2 regions of the Actinokineospora guangxiensis genome follow, and region 2 is predicted to be linked to the other one. Evidence: riboswitches for the same ligand, from Rfam matches in the RefSeq annotation. Region 2 holds a riboswitch; the other holds the start of a gene.
The links. A riboswitch is a leader RNA that binds a small molecule or an ion and turns the genes downstream of it on or off. The one in region 2 is predicted to bind thiamine pyrophosphate.

Region 1 (3,720 bases), 370 kb from region 2:
GCGTAGCCCGCGAACCCGCCGTCGAAGGACCGGACGACCAGCGAGGCGATCGGCGCGACCAGCAGCGCCAGGACCACCCCGGCCGCGCCGACGACCCACCACTCGCCGCCGCTCGGCCCGCGCGTGCCCTCGGCGCGCGGGCGCAGCGCCAGCGCCGACTCGCGCCGCCGCCGCGCCCGCGCGCCCAGCACCAGCACCGCGACCACGGCCGCCACCTGCAGCAGCGACAGCGCCGCCGCCCCGGAGAGGTCCAGCAGCTCGACGGTGCGCAGATAGATCTCGGTCTCCAGCGTCCGGTGCCGGGCGCCGCCGAGCAGCAGCACGACACCGAAGCTGGTGGCGCAGAACAGGAACACGACCGCTGCGGCGGAGCCCAGCGCCGGGGTCAGCGCGGGCAGCGTCACCGAGGTGAACGTGCGCAGGCGCGAGGCGCCCAGCGACCGGGCCGCGTCCTCGGCGCGGCGGTCCAGGTGCGCCCACAGCCCGCCGACGGTGCGCGCCACGACGGCGACGTTGAAGAACGCGTTGGCCAGCACGATCGCGAGCACCCCGCCGCCCATCAGCGACCGGAACGCCAGGCCGACCACCACCGTGGGCAGCACGAACGGAACCAGCACCAGCGCCCGCACCACCGCGGCCCCCGGCAGCCGCACCCTGGCCAGCAGGAACGCCACCGGCATCCCGGCGAGCACGGCCACCGCGGTCGCCGCGGCCGCCTGCCCGACGGTGAACCCGACCAGCGCCCAGGTCTGCCCCTCGGCGAGCACGGCGAGCGCGTCGCCGTCGAGGCCGCGGCGCACGATGGCGGCCACCGGCCAGGCGAAGAAGACCGCCAGGAAGCCCAGCGGCAGCAGGCCCAGCAGCGCCGGGCTCAGCCCTGGACGGCCGCGCGCCACTGCTGCACCCACCGCTCCCGGTTGGCCTGGATCTCCGCCGCGGGCAGCGTGGCGGGCTCGGCGGGCAGCGGCGCGGCCTTCTGCCACGACTCGGGCAGCTCGACGTCGGAGCGCGAGGGGTAGACGTACATCAGCTCCGGGACGGTGCGCTGGAACTCCGGGGACACGAGCAGGTCGACCACCTGGCCCGCGTCGGCCGGGTTCTTCGCGCCCGCCAGCACGCCCGCGTACTCGACCTGGCGGAAGCAGGTGTCCAGGACGGCCTGGGTGCGCGGCTGCCCGTCCTCGCCGATCTCCGCCGACGGCGAGGACGCGTAGGACACCACGATCGGGCGCGGCCCGTTGCCGGAGGAGCCGGAGAACTCCTGCGTGTAGGCCTCCTCCCAGCCCGCGACGACCAGCACGCCGTTGGCGCGCAGCTTCTCCCAGTAGCCCACCCAGCCGTCGCCGAAGTGCGCGACCGTGCCGAGCAGGAACGCCAGGCCGGGCGAGGAGGTCGCCGGGTCCTCCACGACCAGCAGGTCCTTGTAGCGGGGATCGGCCAGCTCGTCGAAGCCCTTGGGCACGGGCAGCTTCCGCTCGGCGAGCGCGGCGGTGTCGACGTTGACGCACACGTCGCCGACGTCGACGGCGGTCAGCCGGTTGGTGTCGTCCACGGCGTAGCTCCCCGGCCCAGCGTCCGCCGCCGACGAGCGGTGCTCGGCGAAGACGCCCTCGTCCAGGGCGCGCGAGGCGAAGGTGGTGTCGACGCCGAAGGCGACATCGCCGATGGGGCTGGCCTTGGTGAGCACCAGCTGGTTGGTCAGCGCGCCCGCGTCACCGCTCTTGCGGACCTCGATCCGGATGCCGGTGCGGGCGGTGAAGGCGTCGAAGACGGCCTGGTCGTGGGCGAAGGAGTCGTGGGTGACGAGCACCACGGCGCGGTCGCCGGGCGGTTCGTCGCCCCCGCCCAGCGAACATCCGGCGAGCAGCAGCGCGGCCAGGGCGATCGGGGTGCGGCGCATGGGGTGGTTCCTCCTCGGGCGTGCGCCACGAGGCCCTCCCTGCGCAGGCATGACCCTGATCAGGTGTGACGGTCGAGGGCTTGTCGCCCTCCTCTCAGCCCGGCGCAACCGGACTCCCGTGGCGCTGTGAGCGTACGCCCCGCCCAGCGGCCAAGATGGGGCCCATGGGTGAACTGCTGAGAGACGCCGAGATCGGCAAGGCGCTTGGCCAGCTTCCGCGCTGGCGGCTGGTCGAGGGCGGCCTGGAGCGGGAGGTCGAGCTGGACTCGTTCCCGCAGGCCATCCAGGTCGTGAACCGGGTGGCCGAGATCGCCGAGAACGACGACCACCATCCCGACATCGACATCCGCTGGCGCACGCTGAGGTTCCGGTGCAGCACGCACTCGGTGAACGGGATCACGGCCAAGGACGTGCGCCTGGCCGCCGAGATCGACGGCGTGGTCGAGTCGATCAGCGCCTGAACGGCCCGGTCACCTCGTAGGTGATGCCGCCGCTGCTGCTGCCGGACGTGCCGCGCTGTGAGGAGAAGTACAGCCGGTCGCCCGCCGGGCTGAACGCGGGCCCGGTGATCTCCGATCCCGACTGTCCGCCGACGCGCAGGAACGGCGCGACGACGCCGGCCGGGGTGATCACGCAGATCTCCAGGTTCCCGCCGTCCTCGGCGACGAACAGGTCGCCGTTGGCCGCGCCGGTGATGTTGTCGACGCCGGTCAGCGGCGGTGCGCCGCCGCTGACCAGGCTGTCGTCGTAGGTGAGGGAGAGGGTGGAGGCGGTGGCGTCGTAGGCCCAGACGCGGTTGTCGCCCTTGGTGGTGAACCAGCAGGTGCCGTCGGCGTAGTAGCAGCCCTCGCCGCCGTTGAAGCGCTTGGCGCCGGAGACCTGGTAGCGGGTGGCGGTGGGGCTGCCGTCGGGATCGGGGACGGTCGCCCAGGTGACCGGCCCGCTGGTCGCTGTCCCGCCGCGCATCACCTGGAGGGTGCCGCTGCCCAGGTCGCCCCAGGTCGTGGGCCGGAAGCGGTAGAGGCAGCCGTCGGCGACGTCCTCGGTGAGGTAGACGTAGCCGTGCTCGGCGTCGACCGCGCACGCCTCGTGCTTGAACCGCCCCATCGCCGGTCGGACGACCGCGGGGTTCACGCCCCACGGGTCGGTCTCGTAGACCTGCCCGTCGGAGACCTCCTCGCAGGAGAGCCAGGTGTTCCAGGGCGTCGCGCCACCGGCGCAGTTGACGTTGGTGTTGGCCAGCGTGCGGTAGGCGCCGGTGATCCGGCCCTGCGCGTCGAACCTGACCGCGCCGACCCCGCCGGTGCCGGAGACCTCGCTGTTGGAGACGTAGATCCAGCCGCTCCCGTCGGCGAAGCACGCCCCGCCGTCGGGCGCCGGGTGCCAGGTGTAGTTCGTCCCGGCGACCTTCTGCCCACTCCTGGCCACCACCCGGCTGGTGAACCCGGCGGGCAGCCTGATCCCGTTGCCGTCGGCCGCCAGCAGCCCCCCGTACGGACTGGCCCCCGGCTGCGCCCCCGCCGCGAACGCCTGCCCCCACGACGCCCCACCGAACGCCGCCGCCGCACCGCCGACCACCGCCACCCGCAGGAAACCGCGCCGTTCCATGATCCTCCGATCATCGGGTTCGCCGGATCGGACGCTAGGAGCGGCAGCTGTCGCCGAGACCACGCCGCGATGATGATCACGCGGCGGTTCGGTGAAGGATCAGTCCGCGGGACGGCGGGGCGAAGCCGCTGTCGGCCTTGTCCAGGCCGACAGCCGGGCGGCGACCTCGGAGTACTGGAGCGCGCCGGTCGCGGCCGCGATCACCAGGTCGT
Region 2 (3,720 bases):
CCTCGGCTGCGGTGCGGCAGCCCGCGGTGTTGGGCAGCGGGTCGATGCCGGTGCGGCGCAGCAGGTCCAGGACGCCGGTGCCGGTCCCGGCGTCGACCCGGCGCAGGGAGACGGTGGTCAGCTCGGTGCCGGAGGCGAGCAGGGCGCGTTCCAGCACGGCCAGGTTGGCCGCGCCGCCGGTGCCGGTGATCAGCCGCGATGAGTACTCGCGGCCGGCGATGACGAGTGGGTCGTCCACGGTCAGCCTCCCTGCACGGCGGTCAGCACTTCCAGCACCGCACCCGGCGCCACCACGGCCGTCGCGTGCGCCGCCCTGGGCACGACGGCCCCGTCGACGGCGACGGCGACCCCGGCCGACGGCAGCCCGAGCCCGGCCAGCACCGCCGCCACCGTCGCGCCGTCGGCGACCTCGCGGTCGACCCCGTTCACGGCGATCCTCATCGGACTCCTTCCCTGACCAGCTCCAGCACCGCGTCCGCCGTGGTGGGCGCGAGGAGCAGGCCGTTGCGGTGGTGGCCGGTGGCGGCGATGACGCCCGGTTCCAGCCACCCGACCTTCGGCACGTTGTCCGGGCTGCCCGCGCGCAGCCCGGCGGCGGACTCGACCAGCGCGTACTCGCCGACGCCCGGCAGCACGACCTCGGCGTCGGCGATCAGGTCGCGCACGCCGCCCGCGGTGACCTCGGTGTCGTAGCCGACCTCGTGCTGGGTGGCGCCGAGCACCAGCGACCCGTCGCCGCGTGGCACGAGGTAGACGGGGCGCCCGGACACCAGCGCGCGCACGGTGCGCGTGGGCGGGGGCAGGACCCCCGGGCGGGCGCGCAGGCGCAGGATCTCGCCCTTCACCGGCCGGACGAACCCGCTCAGCGCCGGGTGCAGGTCCCGGCTGCGGGCCCCGGCCGCGACGACCACCGCGTCACACTCCACAGTAGACTTATCCGGCGCTTCCGGGGCAGGGTCGGACAATTCGACCACTCCGGGCCGCACGGCGGTCGCCGGCGCTGTGAGAAACCGCACACCCCCGGCCGCGCACGCACGGAGCAGCGCGCCGATCAGCTCGCGGTTGTCCACCGCCAGGTCGCCCGGCACGGACAGCCCCGAACGGACCCGCGGCCCCAGGCACGGCTCCAGCCGCCGCGCCGCCCGCCCGCTGATCCGCTCGACCTCGCGCCCACGCCCGGCCAGGTACCCGGCCAGCGCCGCCAGCACCGCCGCGTCGGCCGGGTCCACCGCCAGCACCAGCGTCCCCGCGCCGAGCAGCCCGACGCCCAGCTCCTCGGCGAAGGACGGCCAGCGCTCCAGCGCGGCGGAACCCAGCTCCAGCGCCGCCTCCTCGCCCGGCCACGACTCGGTGACCGGGGCCAGCATGCCGCCCGCCACCCACGACGCGCCCCGGCCGGGTTCGGGATCGATGAGCCGCACGGCGTGCCCGGCGGCGGCCAGCCGCCACGCGCACGCCAACCCGATGACACCGCCACCCACGACGGCCAGCTGTCCCACTTGTCCCACGCTCCCTGCGCCGGCATGACCCGGATCAGGTTCGACGGTCGGAGCGCGCCAGCTCCCTCTCAGCCCGTACCCGGACTCCCGTGCGACCAGACCCCAACCGTAGCGTGCGATCCATGCCCGGACTAGACGCCGCCCAGATCCGCGCCCGCCTGGCCTCGGCGCGGCTGTACCTGTGCACCGGGCTGCGGCCCGACCTCGCCGAGTTCGTCGACGCCGCGCTGCGCGGCGGCGTCGACATCGTGCAGCTGCGGGAGAAGGGCCTGGAGGCCAGGCCGGAACTGGCCGCGCTGGAGCCCATCGCGCAGCTGTGCGCCGAGCACGGGGCGCTGCTGGCGGTCAACGACCGCGCCGACGTCGCGCTCGCCTCCGGCGCCGACATCCTGCACCTCGGCCAGGACGACCTGCCGGTGCCGCTGGCCCGCCGGGTCGCGGGCGCGGACATCGCCGTCGGCCGCTCCACCCACGACCTCGCCCAGGCCCGCGCCGCCGCGGCCGAGCCGGGCGTGGACTACTTCTGCACCGGCCCCTGCTGGCCGACCCCCACCAAGCCCGGCAGGCCCGCCCCCGGCCTCGACCTCGTGCGCGCCACCGCGGCGCTGGGCCAGGACCGTCCGTGGTTCGCCATCGGCGGCATCGACGCGGCCAGGATGGGCGAGGTCACCGCGGCGGGCGCGGAGCGCGTCGTCGTCGTGCGCGCGCTGACCGAAGCGACCGATCCCACTGCCGCGGCACGCGACCTGCGCGCCGCGCTGGGGCAGACTGGCTGACGTGGACCTGGTCACCCTCGCCGACATCGAAGCCGCCGCCGGGCGCGTCGCCGGAACGGCCGTGCGCACCCCGCTGCTCCCCTGCCCGTGGGCCCCGCGCAGCCCGCTGTGGCTCAAGCCGGAGAACCTGCAGCCCATCGGCGCCTTCAAGATCCGCGGCGCGTACAACGCCATCGCCCGGCTGACCGACGAGCAGCGCGCCCGCGGCGTCGTCGCCTACTCCAGCGGCAACCACGCCCAGGCCGTGGCCTACGCCGCCCGCGAGTTCGGCATCCGCGCCTGGATCGTGGTGCCGAAGGACACCCCGGTGGTCAAGATCGAGGCGACCCGCTCGCACGGGGCCGATGTGGTGCTCAGCGAGGTCGGGCAGCGCGAGGCGAAGGCCGCCGAGATCCAGGCCGAGACCGGCGCGGCGCTGATCCCGCCGTTCGACCACCCGGACGTCATCGCGGGCCAGGGCACCATCGGCCTGGAGATCGCCGAGGACCTGCCCGAGGCCGACGTGGTGCTGGTGCCGGTCAGCGGCGGCGGCCTGATCTCCGGGGTAGCCACCGCGATCAAGCACCGCTCGCCGAAGACGCAGGTGTGGGCCGTGGAGCCGGAGCTGGCCGCCGACACCGCGGCGAGCCTGGCCGCGGGCGAACTCGTCGACTGGTCGGTCGCCGACCGCAACCGCACCATCGCCGACGGCCTGCGCAGCCAGCCGTCCCCGCTCACCTTCGCCCACCAACAGGCCTATGTGGACGGCATCGTCACGGTGTCGGAGGCGGAGATCCGCGCGGCCGTGGCGCTGCTGGCCGAGAAGGCGAACCTGGTGGCCGAGCCCAGCGGCGCGGTCTCCGTCGCCGGCTACCTCAACCGCGACCTGCCCGAGGGCAGGACGGTCGCGGTGATCTCCGGCGGCAACATCGACCCGGCGGTGTTCACCGAGATCCTGGCCCGGTAGCGGCCAGGACGTTGCCGCGCACGCCGACGGCCATCAGCCCGCCGAGGGCGGCCATCACCGCGCAGATGACCAGCGTGGTCTTCCACGCCGCGGTGAGCGCGACCGGGTCGGCGTAGGCCGCGCCGGAGAGCCCGGCCGCCACAGGCAGCACGGCGACGGCCAGCAGGCTGCCGGTGCGCGCCACCGCGTTGTTGACCCCCGAGGCCACGCCCGCGTACCGGTCGGGGGCGGCGGCCAGCACGGTCGCGGTCACCGGGGCGACGACGACGGAGAGCCCGAGGCCGAAGAGCACCACGCCCGGCAGCACCCCGCCCAGGTAGGACGCCCCGGGCACGGCCCTGGTGAGCAGCAGCATCCCGGTGGCCACCAGCAGCGGCCCGGTGACCAGGAACCAGCGCGGCCCGACCCGCGCGGCCCACGCGCCGAAGCGCGAGGACAGCAGCAGCATGAGCACGGTGATCGGGGCGCCCGCGACTCCGGCGGCGGTCGGCGGGTAGCC

Region 1: another riboswitch for thiamine pyrophosphate. It lies ahead of ACFPM7_RS09290 (thiamine ABC transporter substrate-binding protein); the one in region 2 lies ahead of thiO (glycine oxidase ThiO).

What each region holds. Positions count from the first base shown of each region.
Region 1 is NZ_JBHSKF010000003.1:536,990-540,709, reverse strand. Features, by position in the region: gene ACFPM7_RS09295 (ABC transporter permease) at 1-908, opposite strand, end outside; gene ACFPM7_RS09290 (thiamine ABC transporter substrate-binding protein) at 872-1,900, opposite strand; TPP riboswitch at 1,920-2,030, opposite strand; gene ACFPM7_RS09285 (4a-hydroxytetrahydrobiopterin dehydratase) at 2,065-2,361, shown strand; gene ACFPM7_RS09280 (alkaline phosphatase PhoX) at 2,351-3,508, opposite strand; gene ACFPM7_RS09275 (hypothetical protein) at 3,608-3,720, opposite strand, start outside.
Region 2 is NZ_JBHSKF010000003.1:163,847-167,566, reverse strand. Features, by position in the region: gene thiG (thiazole synthase) at 1-238, opposite strand, end outside; gene thiS (sulfur carrier protein ThiS) at 241-441, opposite strand; gene thiO (glycine oxidase ThiO) at 438-1,499, opposite strand; TPP riboswitch at 1,494-1,600, opposite strand; gene thiE (thiamine phosphate synthase) at 1,622-2,275, shown strand; gene ACFPM7_RS07630 (threonine ammonia-lyase) at 2,277-3,221, shown strand; gene ACFPM7_RS07625 (MFS transporter) at 3,199-3,720, opposite strand, start outside.